Regions from separate parts of the Streptomyces sirii genome, predicted to be linked through region 1. Evidence: riboswitches for the same ligand, from Rfam matches in the RefSeq annotation. Region 1 holds a riboswitch; each other region holds the start of a gene.
What was found. Region 1 has a riboswitch for S-adenosylmethionine ahead of WAB15_RS12065 (aminotransferase class V-fold PLP-dependent enzyme). Riboswitches for the same ligand answer to the same signal wherever they lie in the genome.
Positions count from the first base shown of each region.

Region 1 (5,022 bases):
GACTCGATGCTCTCACTGAGGACCTCGCGCTCCTCCACCTTCGGCTCCCCGGCCAGGTCCAGGTGGACGTACTCCACGACCTTGGCCTGGCGGGTCACGTCGAAACGGGTGAGGTTGCCGCACAGCGTGCAGCGCCACCGGGTTTCGGCCGTCGGCAGGGGAACAGACATCGTGTCGTCCTCTTTCATGCTCGTCGATCTCATGCTGCTGCGCCGTTCACGCGGTGCGCCGTCGGACTGCGGAAGTACGCAAGGTACTGCCTGCAACCCTACGGCCTGATGGGGGGCCGATGCGGGCCCCGCCCAGGAGCCGGGACGCGGCGAGGCACTCTGTCCCGATTGCCCGCATTACGCCATGATCACTTCATGACGGCGCCGGCTCCTCCTCCCCGTTCACCCCGTACTCCGCGCTCCGCGCGCGCCGATTCGCCCCGTCCATCCGGCCTCCTCCCCCGCCCGCCGCACCCCCGGTCCCTGACCGCGGTGTTCTCGCGGCTGACGAATGTGCTGATCGGCCTGTGCTGCGTGGTCTTCGTGACCGGCCCCGTCTGCACCCTGAACCGGATGTACGGCACCGGCGACGCCCTGCTGAAAGCGCAGACCGCGTACTTCGAGCGGTGGGGCGTGATCCCGCTGGAGCTCTGGAGCGGTTCACTGCGGGCGCTGATCACTCCGCTCACCGCGCTGTTCGTGCACGGCAGCTGGCTGCATCTGCTCGGCAACATACTGTTTCTGTACGTCTTCGGCGGGATGGCCGAGGCGCGGATGGGCCGGCTGCCGTTCGCCGCCTTCTACCTCATCATCGGCTACCTGGCGCTGCTCGGCTACGCGGCCGCGCACGCCTCCTCGGGCCAGACGCTGGTGGGCGCCTCCGGCTCCATCGCCGGCGTCCTGGGCGCCTTCCTCTACCTCTTTCCCAGGGCCCGGGTCACCAGCGTCTTCCCGTTCCTGTTCTTCCTTCCGCTGCGCTTTCCCGCCTGGATCGTGCTGCTGTTCTGGTTCTTCCTCCAGTGGCAGGCCGCCCAGGACGACCCCCGCGGACCCGGCGTCGCCTACCTCGCACACGTCCTCGGCTTCACGCTCGGCTTTCTGTACGCCTGGGTCCGCTACCGGAGGGATAGTGTGGGGGCCACCAGGGCGAATGACCCGGCGACCGAGGGAGAGAGCCAGCCGTGATCACGTCGATCGTGCTCATCAAGACCAGCGTGGACCAGATCCCGGAGATCGCCGAGAAGATCGCCGCACTGGACGGCGTCAGCGAGGTCTACTCGGTCACCGGCGCCCACGACCTCATCGCCATGGTCCGGGTCTCCGCCCACGACGACCTGGCGGACGTCATCCCCGGCCGCATCAGCAAGGTCCCCGGCGTCGCCTCCACCGAGACGCACATCGCCTTCCGCACGTACTCCCAGCACGACTTGGAGGCGGCGTTCGCGATCGGGCTGGATGCCTAGCCCGTTTTTCCCCACGCTTTCGGCTGTCCCGCCGTGGTGGTTGTTCGCCGTTGCGCCTGGCGGCGGGCGTGGTGTTGTCGGGTGCGGTGACAGCCCTACGGACTCCGTCCTACGGTCTGTCCCCTCCCGTGGGTGGGAGTGGGAAGGCCCGGTGGGGGCGGGCCAAATCCGTCGACTACCTGCACACGAAAGCTGACGTCCACCCCCACCGTTCTTCCCCCACCCACTACGGGAGGGGGCGGGCCGGAGGGGTAGGGGTGTGGGACGTAAAGCGCAGCAGTCCCACACCCCTACCCCTCCGGCCCGTCACCGGCAGCCGAACAGCCCCGCGCAGCGGCAACAAGCCCGCCGCAGGCGAACCAAGCGAAACCACCACGGCGGGAAAGCCGACAACGTGGGACGGCTCCCCGCGTCAAAGAGACGCGGGTACGCAACGGCCGTCCTCCGTGCGGTAGTTCCAGCGGGCCCCGTTGGTCACCAGTTCCTGTACCGCGTGGACGAAGCGGTCGACGTGCTCCTCGGGGGTGCCGACGCCCAGGCTGACGCGGATGGCGTTCAGGGACCGCTCGCCGGGGGCCGCCTCCGGGGCGCCGCACTCCCCCGGGTCCTGCGGCTCGCTGCCCAGCAGGGTCCGTACGAGCGGGTGCGCGCAGAACAGGCCGTCGCGCACGCCGATGCCGTACTCGGCCGACAGCGCGGCGGCGAAGTGCGAGCTGTTCCAGCCCTCGACGACGAACGAGAGCACGCCCACCCTCGGCGCCTCGTCGCCGAAGAGGGAGAGCACCTTGACCTCGGGCACCTCGGCCAGGCCCTCCCGCACCCGGGCGATCAGCGCCTGCTCGCGGGCGACCAGGGTGTCGAAGCCGGCCTCGGTCAGCGCCTGGCAGGCGGAGGCGATCGCGTAGGCGCCGATGACGTTGGGCGAGCCGGCCTCGTGCCGGGCCGCGGTGCTGTGCCACTCGACGTCCACGCCGCCGTCGGTGCGCCGGGAGACCCTGCGGCTGGCGCCGCCGCCCGCCAGGTACGGCTCGGCGTCCTGCAGCCAGTCCGCGCGGCCGGCCAGCACCCCTGCACCGAACGGCGCGTACAGCTTGTGGCCGGAGAAGGCGACCCAGTCGGCGTCCAGCTCGGCGATGTCGAGGGGGTGGTGCGGGGCGAGCTGCGCCGCGTCCAGCACAATCCGCGCGCCGTGGGCGTGGGCCGCGGCCGCCAGTTCCCGTACCGGCCACAGCTCACCGGTCACATTGGACGCACCGGTCACGCACACCAGCGCCGGCCCGTAGGGCTCGCGCTCGGCGAGCGCCTTCTCCAGGGTGTCCACCGCCTGCTGCGGGGTGCGCGGCGCGTTCAGATACGTCACCGTGACGTCCGCGCGCTGCTCCCAGGGCAGCAGCGAGGCGTGGTGCTCGGTCTCGAAGACGAACACCCGGGTACCGCGCGGGAGTACGGCGGCGAGGAGGTTGAGCGAGTCGGTGGTGGAGCGGGTGAAGACCACCTGGTCTCCGGCTCGGCAGCCGAGGAACTCGGCGATGGTCCGGCGGCTGTTCTCGAAGAGGTCGGTGGAGAGCTGGGAGAGGTATCCGGCGCCGCGGTGCACGCTGCCGTAGTACGGGGCGTAGGCGGCCACGTCGTCCCAGACCCGCTGGAGGGCCGGCGCGCTGGCGGCGTAGTCGAGCGCGGCGTAGTCGACCTCGCCGCCGGTCACGAGCGGGACCAGGACATCGCGTCCCAGAACCGGCAGCGGGGCACAAACGGAGCTGTCGGCGGCAACGGCGGAAACAGACATGGCGAACTCCCGTGAGAGGCAAGCGAATTCGCTGCGGGCGGGCGCGTCTGGGTGCGTCACAGCGCAATGCCGGGGCGCCGCAGCGTGAAAGGAAAAGGGGTGCGGAAAAGGGGCCGTCGGGCCCTATCGCATTCGCTGATTCACGGAAGTTCTCCCTCGGGGACCAGGACCCCTGGCGAGGGATCCGCGCTTGCCGCAGACCTCGCTGCCTGCGGCCTGGTCATCACCCGGGGCACCCCGCCACGGAAGGAGGGTTGCCGGACAGCGGGCCGGGGCCTGTGTCGCTGTCACTCGTGACCTGCGCAGCATCATGCCACACGATCAACAACGCGCAAGCCCCGGTCCGTATGACGGACTGGGGCCTGCGTCACACTCTGTGTGACCAGGGGGTGTCTTCAAGACACCCGCTGGCCGCTCATGCGTTGCTGGCGGACACCCACCGCTCCAGCGCCCGCTTGGCGGCGCCGGAGTCGATCGAGGCGGCGGCCTTCTCGATGCCCGCGCGGATCTGCTCCGCCAAGGGGCCGTCGCCCGGCTCCAGCGCGACCAGCGCGGCCGCGGCGTTCAGCAGCACGGCATCACGCACCGGCCCGGTCTCGCCGTCCAGCAACCGGCGGGCCACCTCCGCGTTGTACGAGGCGTCCGCGCCGCGCAGGGCCTCCACCGGCACCAGCTCGATGCCCACGTCCCGCGGGTCGAAGGCCTCCTCGCGCACCGCTCCGTCCCGTACGACCCACACCCGGGAGGTCGCGGTCGTGGTCAACTCGTCCAGGCCGTCGTCGCCGCGGAAGACCAACGCCGAGGAGCCGCGCTCGGCGAGCACGCCGGCCAGGATCGGCGCCATCCGGGCGTCGGCGACGCCGGTCGCCTGGGCGCGGACCTTCGCGGGGTTGGTCAGCGGGCCCAGCACGTTGAAGGTCGTGCGGATGCCGAGCTGGCCCCGGGCGTTGGCGACGTGCCGCAGCGAGGGGTGGAACTTCACCGCGAAGCAGAAGGTGATGCCCGCCTCCTGCGCGACCTCGGCGACCCGCTGCGGGGTGAGGTCGAGGTTGACGCCGAGCTTCTCCAGGACGTCGGAGGCTCCGCTGGCCGAGGACGCCGCGCGGTTGCCGTGCTTGACGACCTTCGCGCCGGTGCCGGCCACCACGATCGAGGACATCGTGGAGATGTTGACGGTCTTGGCGCCGTCGCCGCCGGTGCCGACGATGTCGACGCTGGGGCCGGGGACCTCGATCAGCCGGGCGTGCGCGTACATGGTGCGGACCAGGCCGGAGATCTCCGCGACGGTCTCGCCCTTGGCCCGCAGCGCCACCGCGAAACCGGCGATCTGGGCGTCGCTGGCCTCGCCCCGCATGATCTTGTCCATCGCCCAGGCGGTGTCGTCCGCGCTGAGGTCGCGGCCGTCGAGGAGGGCGTTGAGGATGCCCGGCCAGGTGTGGGCCGCCACGCTGTCGCCGCCTGCCGGGGTCACAACGTTCATGGTCCACGCTCCTGGTGTGTTTCCTGCCTATGCCGTCACCCTATCGACCCGCCGGGCATGCCGGAGGGCCCCGTCCGATCGCCGGACGGGGCCCTCTGGGTGGCGTACTGCCTACGGTGCGCTACGAGGCACCGAGGGGATCAGTGGTGGCCGTGGCCGCTGGTGATCTCCTGGTACTCCTCGACCGTCGGCTTGGCGATGACGCTGTCCTCGCCGTAGTAGGACTTCGAGAGCTTGGCGCGCAGCTTCTGCGAGCGCTTGATCTTGCGCTTGACGCCGTTCTCGTCGACCTCCGGGCCCAGC
Region 1 is NZ_CP147982.1:2,661,269-2,666,290, forward strand. It holds gene WAB15_RS12050 (hypothetical protein) at 1-170, opposite strand, end outside; gene WAB15_RS12055 (rhomboid family intramembrane serine protease) at 495-1,175, shown strand; gene WAB15_RS12060 (Lrp/AsnC family transcriptional regulator) at 1,172-1,453, shown strand; gene WAB15_RS12065 (aminotransferase class V-fold PLP-dependent enzyme) at 1,866-3,239, opposite strand; SAM riboswitch class IV at 3,421-3,538, opposite strand; gene trpD (anthranilate phosphoribosyltransferase) at 3,655-4,719, opposite strand; gene WAB15_RS12075 (cytochrome bc complex cytochrome b subunit) at 4,860-5,022, opposite strand, start outside.

Region 2 (5,022 bases), 2.0 Mb from region 1:
CCACGACGACCGTCCCAGGCGGCCTGCTGCCGGACGTACCGGCCGCGTCGCTGCTGCCCCCGCAGGCGGCGAGGCCGCTGGCAAGGGTGGCGACGGCGGTGCTTGCGGTGAGGCCGCGGAGGAGTCTGCTGCGGAGGCTGAGGGTGCGCATGGGTGTCCTTGCTTCGGTGGGCGTTTGTGGTGGCGTGGGGGTTGCTTTGCCGGTGCGGGCGGGGATTCGCTGGGGCGGAGGTCAGAGCACCTTGCTCAGGAAGTCCCTGGTCCGCTCGTGTTTCGGGTGGTCCAACAGCTCGGTGGGCGGGCCCTGTTCGACGATCCGTCCCTCGTCGAGGAAGACGACCTGGTCGGCGACCTCACGAGCGAAGCCGATCTCGTGGGTGACGATGATGAGCGTGGTGCCGCTGGTGGCCAGGTCCTTGATGACGGCCAGCACCTCGCCGACCAGTTCGGGATCGAGCGCGGAGGTGGGTTCGTCGAAGAGGATGACCCCCGGCCGCAGGGCGAGCGCACGGGCGATGGCCACCCTCTGCTGCTGGCCGCCGGACAGCTGCCGCGGATAGGCACCGACCTTGTCGGCCAGGCCCACCCGGACGAGCAGTTCGCGGGCCAGCTCCCGGGCCTCGGGCTTGGACAGCTTCCCGGTGGCCACGGGAGCGGCGGCCACATTGTCCAGCGCGGTCAGGTGCGGGAAGAGGTTGAAGTTCTGGAAGACAAAGCCGATCCGGCTGCGCTGGCCCAGGATGACCCGTTCGCTCAGCTCCTTGAGCAGCTCGCCATGCCGGCGCACGCCGATCAGCTCACCGTTCACGCTGACGTACCCGACCTCGGGCTTCTCCAGGTGGTTGATCACCCGCAGCAGGGTCGATTTGCCGGACCCGGACGGCCCGAGGATCACCGTGACCTCGCCGGGCCGTACGGCCAACTCGACCCCGTCCAGCACCCGTTGAGCGCCGTACCGCTTGTGCACGCCGTGCACCCCGACCGCGGCCGGCCGTATGCCGATGTGCTCGGTGGCGTCCGTGGTCTCGGCGAACCCGGTGCCCTCGGTGGTCTCTGCGATCTCGGAGGTCATATCGCCGCCTCCCGTCGGGTGGCTCGGGCGCGCAGATCACGCAGACCCGTCCGCGCCCTCTGCAACGGCGTCGGCGGAAGGATGCGCGTCGCGCCCCGGGAGAAGTACCGCTCGACGTAGAACTGGACGATGGAGACCGCACTCGTGAGGATCAGGTACCAGACGGTGGCCACCAGCAGCAGCGGGACGATGTCACCCGGGTAGGTACTGCCCATGCTCTGCGCCGAGCCGAACAGATCGAGCAGCGACACGTAGAAGACGAGCGAGGTGCTCTTGATGAGGCTGATCAGCAGGTTGACGTAGTTCGGGGTGATGGAGCGCAGGGCCTGCGGAAAGACGATCCTGGTGAACTGGTAGCTCTTCGGCAGGCCGAGTGCCGAGGCCGCCTCGTGCTGCCCCTGGTCGACCGCGAGGACGCCGCTCCGCACCACCTCCGACGCGTACGCCGCCTCGTTCAGGCTGAGTCCGACGACCGCGACGACGATGTCGGTGGCGAGTCGGGACTCGTCGAAGGTGAAGAAGGCGGGCCCGAACGGCACCCCGAGGCTCAGCGTCTTGTAGAGCGCGCTGAAGTTGTAGAGGAACAGCAGCACCACGATCAGCGGGACCGAACGGAACAGCCATGTGTAGGTCCAGCTGACCGCTCGCAGCACCGGGCTCCGGGAGAGCCTGCCGAGGGCGATCACGATGCCGCCGAGCAGACCGAGCACGGCACTGTACGCCGTCACTTCGAGGGTGATGAGCAGACCGTCGAGGATCGTCGGGCGCAGGAACCAGTACTGGAACCGGTCCCACTGATAGAAGGGGTTGGTCACCAGTCCGTGGACGATCTGGGCCGCCAGCACCAGCACGATCGCCGTGGCGATCCAGCGGCCGGGTCGGCGCAGCGGCAGCACCCGCTGTGCCGCCGGCGGCCGCGGTGCGGAGACGTCGTCCGACCGTTCGGCCTCGGCAGTGCGTACGGTACGAGGCGCGGAGGAGGCTTCGGGGGTCTCCTCGGCAGGAGGCGCTGAGGCGAGGGACACCGCGGCGCCAGGGGATTCACTCATGGAGGGCTCCAGCGAGTTCGGACACCCCGGACCACGGATGCGGCATCGTCACGCGGAGCCGAAGGGACTCCGCGTGGCGATGCGCAGGAACGCACGGAACGGGGGCTGGGGAGGAAAGGCGCGCACCGCGACAGCGGTGGGCATCAGAGATTCAGCAGACCGTCAGCCGGCGGCTGTCAGCCTTGGCGGACAGCACGGCGGACGCGGCTCAGCTGCCGCTACACAGTGCGCTGTTGACGCGGAGCAGATCGACCGAACGGTTCGCGCACAGCAGCAGGCAGCCACGGCGCCGCCAGGCGGCCGTCCCGAAAGCTGCGTACATTCCGTCACCGTCACTGTTCCGGCCCTGCGGGCCTCGCGCTTACCGAAAGTCTTCCGGTCCGGTCGTCACCTGGGGCACCCCACCGCGGCGCGAGGGTTGCCGGTCAGCAAGCCAGGGCTTGTCGCTGACGCTCATGACCGATCTGAGGCGTAGGTTAGACAGATCCCCGACATGCTTGTCAAAGAGTGCCCGACCTGTGGGACGGCGAAACGGGAGCGATGGCCCCGACCTCTCCCAGGTCGGGGCCATCGTGTGGTGCCGGGCGCCGACGCACGCCGGCACTCCTGCTGTTCCTACCAGGCGACCGGCAGGCGTTCGGGGATGCGCTTCATGAAGCGGGTGCGCCAGACGAGTTGGTCGACGGGGACGGCCAGGTGCAGGCCGGGCAGGCGGGTGGTGAGGGCCTGGATCGCCGTCTCGATGTGCTTCTTTCCGAGCGGGACGGCGGGGCAGTAGTGCCCGCCGTAGCCGAACGAGAGGTGAGCGGCCGCGTTGGGCCGGTCGATGTCGATGGTGTGCGGGTCGGGGAACACGCTCTCGTCGGTGTTGGCGGCCTCGACCAGGACGAGGACGAGTTCGCCCTTCTTGATCTCTGTGTCGCCGAGCTGCATGTCGTCCATGGCCAGGCGGGGCAGCCCGTCGGCGATGGACAGGTTCACGCGCAGCAGCTCGTCCACGGCGGACGGTATCCTGCCGGGCTCCGCGCACAACTGCCGCCACACTTCAGGGTTCTGGAGGAGCGTGAACACTGCCATGGTCAAGGCGCCCATGGTGGAGATGACTCCGGCGCCGAACATGGTGACACCGACGGTGGCGAGCATCTCGTCGGTGAGGTGCGCATAGTCGGGATCGCCACGGAGGGCGGCGAGTTCGGCCATGAGCCCGTCGGTGGCGGGGTCGTTGAGCCGTCCGGCCATATAGGCGATGTCCCGGTCCCAGTTCAGGCGTGCCCCGGTGATGGGGCATGCCGAGTTCATGAACGCGATATCGAGACTGGACGCCAGCAGCGGTGCGTCGTCGCGGGGGACACCGAGGAGGTGGCAGTGGAGGTGCTCGGCGTAGGGGTTGGCGAACCGTCCGCGCAGGTCGACCGGCGGGCCGTAGTCGAGGAGGCCGTCGACCAGATGGGCGGCGTGGTCGGCCATCCACTCCGTCAGGCCGCCGGCCTTGGGATTGATCGCCTTGAGTACGGCCTTCCGTAGTCCGGCGCCGGTGATGTTGCCCATGTTGTTGACCACCTCGGGCGGGATGGTCAGCGCGTACTGCCGGGGGACGCCGGGAGCGGAGGTGTCCTTGAGGCTGAAGCGGGGGTCTTCGAGCACCTGCTTGCACAGCTCGTAGGAGGAGACGAGCCACGCCTCGTCCCCGGCGATGGTGCGCACCCGTGTGACCGGGGTGGCGCGAAGCCGCTCGATCTCCGGAGGGAGGCGGTCGCCGCGCGGGGAGAACGGGAAGTCGATCAAGGGCGGGGCGGTCGTCACTGGTCGCGTCCTTCGGTCATCGTGCCGGCGGGGGTTATCACGGCGTGGCCCTGGTTGCGTGTGGCGCGCAGGCCGTGCCCGCGTGAGTAGAGGAGATCGGCCATCGGCAGTGCCTGGTGGTAGCAGTTGAGCGAGGAGGGGACGCCCATGATTGCGGGGGTGTCGATGAACAGCGGCGCCTCGGCGCAGATGTAGTCGCGGCAGACCTGGCGCTGACGGTCCGTGGGCTGCTTCCCGTTGAGAACCTTGCTGGTGAGGAACCGGACCACGAGCTGATCACAGACCTCGCGGAACGCCGGGTCGGCGGACAGCCGGTCGTCGAGGCTCTCGCGTATGACCCGATAAGCGGGGATGTCCAGCAGTGCGGACATGGGGCGGCCGCGGAGCCTGGTGCCGTCCGGGTCGAGCGAGGCAACGGCGGCGGTCACCTTGGCCCGTACACCGCGCAGGTTCTTCACCGCCTTGCGCTGGGCCTCTACAGCCGGGTATCCGAGTGCTTCGTACATGTCGGCGACATGCAGATCCGTGTAGATCAGATCGACCTGACGGAAGTTCTCCAGTCCCCAGGCGGCGAGGCCGAGGACTCTGTGATGGGTGAAGTAGGAGTTCCCCGGAGAGATGCCGATGACGGCGTGATCACCTTCGTCGGTGATGACCTGGCAGTGCGGGGTGTACGGACGGACGTGAAAAACCTCGGTCGCTGTCGTCAAGAGACGATGTCCCTACGTGCCGCTAGTCCCTGGGAACCCCGTGTTCCCGGTGTGGCGGCGACACCGGAAACCTACCCGACTGTCGGTTCCGGATGATGCCGAACTAGGCGGTAACTCGCAGGTCAGAGCGCCTAGTTGGTTCATATGGCGTTCACAAGCGTGGCCTGGTGGCCGCGAACGAGCTCGTCGCGAAGCCGTCTGCCCCGCGTTAGCGGCCCACTCGCTCCCCTGCCAGCTGCTGCTCGATCAGCTCCACGGCCCGGCGGGTGCCGCCCTCGGTGCGCACCTCGGCCCACAGCCATGCCGAGCGCGCGGCGACCTGTGGATCGCCGATGAGTTCCATCAGGGCCGTACGGAGCGCGGCCGCCGTGACGTTCGCGGAGTCGAT
Region 2 is NZ_CP147982.1:679,623-684,644, reverse strand. It holds gene WAB15_RS03195 (transporter substrate-binding domain-containing protein) at 1-151, opposite strand, end outside; gene WAB15_RS03190 (amino acid ABC transporter ATP-binding protein) at 233-997, opposite strand; gene WAB15_RS03185 (amino acid ABC transporter permease) at 1,069-2,121, opposite strand; SAM riboswitch class IV at 2,474-2,582, opposite strand; gene WAB15_RS03180 (cytochrome P450) at 2,737-3,924, opposite strand; gene WAB15_RS03175 (tRNA-dependent cyclodipeptide synthase) at 3,921-4,634, opposite strand; gene WAB15_RS03170 (macrolide family glycosyltransferase) at 4,843-5,022, opposite strand, start outside.
Region 2: linked by a shared signal. The riboswitch ahead of WAB15_RS03185 (amino acid ABC transporter permease) and the one ahead of WAB15_RS12065 (aminotransferase class V-fold PLP-dependent enzyme) in region 1 are both predicted to bind S-adenosylmethionine.

Region 3 (5,022 bases), 2.8 Mb from region 1:
GCAGGCGACGGGGGCTCAGGTCCCGTCGCCTGGAGGGCAGGCAGAAGGCCCGTACCCCTCGACGGGGTACGGGCCTTCTCTACGCTGCAGTCGGCCCGCGCCTCAGGCGCTCACCCTGACCATGTCCGCCTGCGGCCCCTTCTGGCCCTGCGAGATCTCGAACTCGACCCGCTGACCCTCCTCAAGGGTGCGGTAGCCGTCCATCTGAATCGCGCTGTAGTGGACGAATACATCCGCACCACCGTCGACCGCGATGAAGCCGTACCCCTTCTCCGCGTTGAACCACTTGACGGTGCCCTGAGCCATGCCTAACTCCCCTATTACTGGCCCTTGCGCAGGACCGCACTCCGCGGACCCGGGTCAGACCTCACCCCGCGAAATGGCCCGTGGGGTGTGCGCCGGAACGCGTCGACCGCCGCTGAATGTATCTGCACCGATGCCCAGCGCAACAGGTCAATCGGACGAGAATTCTGGCGCCGCGGAATCGGCAATAGGCGATGAAATCCCGTTTCTCCGGGGCAAGTCGGGCCGGGCATAGCTCACGTAAGCGACAAATGCCGCACACACTTTGAGCACAACTCTCCGCGGTTTCCTATGCGTTCGGCACGTGCGCGGAGTTATCCGGAACGGGGATCACCACAATGGTATCCCCTTTCACTAAGCGGAATTGCCCCGTCCGATTTCAACGGACGGGGCAATTCCGGTCAAGTGGGTGAAGAGATGGCGCAAATTAGCGCCCCTGGTGGTCGATCGGTGGAGACCGATCGACGGCCACCGGGCACGTTCTCAGCAGCCGCCGGCGACCGCCGGGATGATGGAGACGCCCGCACCGTCCGGCGTCGGCGTCTCCAGGCCCTGCTCGAAGCGCACATCGTCGTCGTTGACGTAGACGTTCACGAAGCGGCGCAGCTTGCCGGCGTCGTCCAGTACACGGGCCGCGATGCCCTGGTGGTTCTTCTCCAGGTCGGCGATCACCTCGGAGAGGGTCGCGCCCTCGGCGGTGACCTCGGCCTCACCACCGGTGTACGTACGGAGGATGGTGGGGATGCGGACCTTGACGCTCATGGTTCTGCCTTCCGGACAGGTTGGGGGAGTACGGGTACGGGTGCGTGGAGCCGTGGCTCAGCCTGCCAGGCCGGCCTCGCGGAACGCGTCCAGACTCGGGCGGATCGTGGCCGTGGGCCCGGACGTCGGCGCGACGGCGTCAAGCGTCTTGAGGCCGTCACCCGTGTTGAGGACGACGGTGGTCAGGGACGGGTCGAGCACACCGTCCTCGATCAGCTTCCTGGTGACGCCGACGGTCACACCGCCCGCGGTCTCCGCGAAGATCCCCTCCGTCCGGGCCAGCAGCTTGATCGCGTCCACGACCTGCTCGTCGTCGACGTGCTCCACCGCACCGCCCGTACGGCGCGCGATGTCGAGCACATACGGGCCGTCGGCCGGATTGCCGATCGCCAGCGACTTGGCGATGGTGTTCGGCTTCTGCGGGCGCACGACGTCGTGCCCGGCCTTGAAGGCCGTCGACACCGGCGAGCAGCCCTCCGCCTGGGCACCGAAGATCCGGTACGGCCGATCCTCGACCAGCCCGAGGGCGATCAGCTCCTTGAGCCCCTTGTCGATCTTCGTCAGCTGCGAGCCGGACGCGACGGGGATGACGATCTGGTCCGGGAGCCGCCAGCCCAGCTGCTCGCAGATCTCGTACGCCAGCGTCTTGGAGCCCTCGCCGTAATAGGGGCGGAGGTTGACGTTGACGAAGCCCCAGCCCTCGCCCAGCGGGTCGCCGATGAGCTCCGAGCAGAAGCGGTTGACGTCGTCGTAGTTGCCCTCGATGCCGACCAGGTCGCCGCCGTAGACGGCGGCCATGACGACCTTGCCGGCCTCCAGGTCGTGCGGGATGAACACGCAGGACTTGAAGCCCGCGCGGCGGGCCGCGGCGCCGACCGCGCCGGCGAGGTTGCCCGTGGAGGAGCAGGACAGCGTCGTGAAGCCGAAGGCGCGGGCGGCCTCGACGGCGATCGCGACGACCCGGTCCTTGAAGGAGTGCGTCGGGTTGCCGGAGTCGTCCTTGACGTAGAGGGCGCCGGTGACGCCCAGCTCGGCGGCGAGCCGGTCGGCCTTGACGAGCTTGGTGCCGCCGGGGTTCAGATTCGGCTTGTCCGCCACGTCGGCGGGGACGGGCAGCAGCGGGGCGTAGCGCCAGATGTTGTCCGGACCGGCCTCGATCTGCTTGCGCAGGGCCTCGGGGTCGCCGCTCGGCAGCTCGTACGCCACCTCCAGCGGCCCGAAACAACTCGAGCAGGCGAAGAGCGGCCCCAGGTCGAAGCGCTCACCGCACTCGCGGCAGGACAGCGCGACGGCGGGCCCCAGAGCGACGGGGGAGGCGTTTTCGGTGACTTCGGTGCTGTACACAGCCATGGAGGCGAGGCCCTTTCTCCTCATCTTCCTCATGGCGCATCTCGCCATGAGACGGATTTGGCACCTTCCCTAGCCGGGAGCCTCGCGCGCGATGATCGCGACGGAGACCGACTGGAGGGTTGCCGGGGCTTCAACGGGCCGTTTCCCTCTGCCCCTCTGGATGAGCGGTATGGCGCTGGGGCGAAACCCAGGCGTTTGTGGCGCGGCGACCCCGACATGCGACGGCCATCCGCGTTGTTCAAGACTGTAACCGAAGGCACTGACAGTTGAGATAGTCGTCCGAACCGCGAGATGGATCACAGAATGGCCCACACGATGGATTGCCTACCGGTCGCGGCACCGGCGGCCACCGAGGAGTCGTAGACGTGCTGGAAGAGGTGGAGCGCTGGCTGAGCAGCCGCTCCTGGTCGGCCGCGGACCGTCCGCTGGAGCAGCTGCTGGAGGCCAAGCGCCAGACGGGCCGTACGGTCAGCGTCGTGCTGCCCGCGCTGGACGAGGAGGCCACGGTCGGCGCGATCGTGGCCGCGATCCGCGCCGAGCTGATGAGCGGCGCCGTCCCCCTGGTCGACGAGCTGGTGGTGCTGGACTCCGGGTCCACCGACCGCACCGCCGAGGTCGCGGCCGCGGCCGGCGCCCGGGTCGTCCACCGCGACACCGTTCTGCCCCGGCTGCCCGCGCTGCCCGGCAAGGGCGAGGTCCTGTGGCGCTCGCTGCTGGTCACCACCGGCGACATCATCTGCTTCGTCGACGCGGACCTGCGGGAGTTCTCCGCCACCTTCGTGTCCGGGATCGTCGGCCCGCTGCTGACCGACCCCGACGTCCACTTCGTCAAGGCGATGTACGACCGCCCCCTGGAGACCGGCGGTCGCCCGGGCGAGCAGGGCGGACGGGTCACCGAACTGGTCGCCCGCCCGCTGCTGAACCTCCACTGGCCGCAGCTGGCCGGCTTCGTCCAGCCCCTGGGCGGCGAGTACGCGGCCCGGCGCTCGCTGCTGGAGCGTCTGCCCTTCCCGGTCGGCTACGGCGTCGAGCTCGGCCTGCTCGTCGACGCCCTGCACACCGTCGGCCTCGACGCGCTCGCCCAGGTGGACGTCGGCGTACGCAGGCACCGCCACCAGGGCGGCCAGGCCCTCGGCCGGATGGCGGCCGCCATCTACCGCACCGCCCAGCTCCGCCTCGCCCGCGGCCACCTGGTGCGCCCCCGGCTCACCCAATTCGACCGCGGCGAGGAGGGCTTCGTCCCCCGCACCACGGACGTGGACACCGAGGAGCGGCCGCCCATGGCCGAAATACCGGAGTACGCGGCGCGGCGGGCGGCCTGACCCGTGTCCGTACGTTTGCGCGGTTCTGCGGCGGGTTAATGTCGCGACATGGTCTCCGAGCGCAGTGCGGTCCGGGCAGGTGCCGAGGTTCTCGTCGCGTCCAATCGCGGGCCGGTGTCGTACGCCGTGGGGGAGGACGGGGCGCTCGGCGCCAAGCGGGGCGGGGGCGGGCTGGTGTCCGGGCTGTCGGCCATCGGCCCCGACACGAACGCGGTGTGGGTGTGCGCGGCGCTCGGTGACGGGGACCGGGAGGCCGTACGCCGGACCGGGGGCACCCTGGCGCCGGAGGACACCGGCGGACAGCGCGTCCGCATGCTGGACATCCCGTCTCAGGTGCACGCCGACGCCTACAACGGCATCGCGAACTCGGTGCTGTGGTTCGTCCACCACATGCTCTACCAGACGCCGCTGGAGCCGGTCTTCGACGCCGGGTTCCGGCAGCAGTGGGGCGCGTACGAGACGTACAACCGCGCCTTCGCCCGGGCCCTCGCCGACGAGGCCGCCGAGGGGGCGGCGGTGCTGGTGCAGGACTACCACCTGGCGCTGGTGCCGGGGATGCTGCGTGCGCTGCGGCCCGACGTGCGCATCGCGCACTTCTCCCACACGCCGTGGGCGCCGCCGGACTACTTCCGGATGCTGCCGGACGAGGTGGCGCGGCAGCTGCTGGAGGGCATGCTGGGCGCCGATCAGCTGGGGTTCCTCACCCACCGGTGGGCGGACGCGTTCACCGCGTGCTGCGCCGAGGTCACCGGCGGCACCGGGGGCACCCGGATCGGTGCGTACGGGCTCGGGGCGGACGCCGACTTCCTGCTGGAGCGGTCGCGGCGGGCGGATGTCGAGGAGCGGCTGGCCACCCTGCGCGAGCAGATCGGCACCGGGCCCGACGGGACGGCGCGCAAGACCATCGTCCGGGTGGACCGGACCGAACTGTCGAAGAACATCGTCCGCGGCCTGCTGGCCTACCGGCAGCTGCTGGCGGAGGAGCCGTCGTGGCGCGAGCGCGTGGTGCATATCGCCTTCGCCTACCCCTCGCGCCAGGACCTGGCCGTCTACCGGGAGTACACGGCGGCCGTCGGCCGGCTCTCCGAGGAGATCAACTCCGAGTACGGGACGGACACCTGGCGTCCGGTCGTCCTGCATGTGAAGGACGACTTCGCACGGTCGCTGGCCGCCTACCGCCTGGCGGACGTGGCACTGGTGAACCCGATCCGGGACGGGATGAACCTCGTCGCCAAGGAGATCCCGGTGGTGTCGGAGCAGGGCTGCGCACTGGTGCTGTCACGGG
Region 3 is NZ_CP147982.1:5,447,780-5,452,801, reverse strand. It holds gene WAB15_RS24730 (cold-shock protein) at 103-306, opposite strand; gene WAB15_RS24725 (MoaD/ThiS family protein) at 787-1,065, opposite strand; gene thrC (threonine synthase) at 1,123-2,415, opposite strand; SAM riboswitch class I at 2,433-2,582, opposite strand; gene WAB15_RS24715 (glucosyl-3-phosphoglycerate synthase) at 2,781-3,737, shown strand; gene WAB15_RS24710 (trehalose-6-phosphate synthase) at 3,786-5,022, shown strand, end outside.
Region 3: linked by a shared signal. The riboswitch ahead of thrC (threonine synthase) and the one ahead of WAB15_RS12065 (aminotransferase class V-fold PLP-dependent enzyme) in region 1 are both predicted to bind S-adenosylmethionine.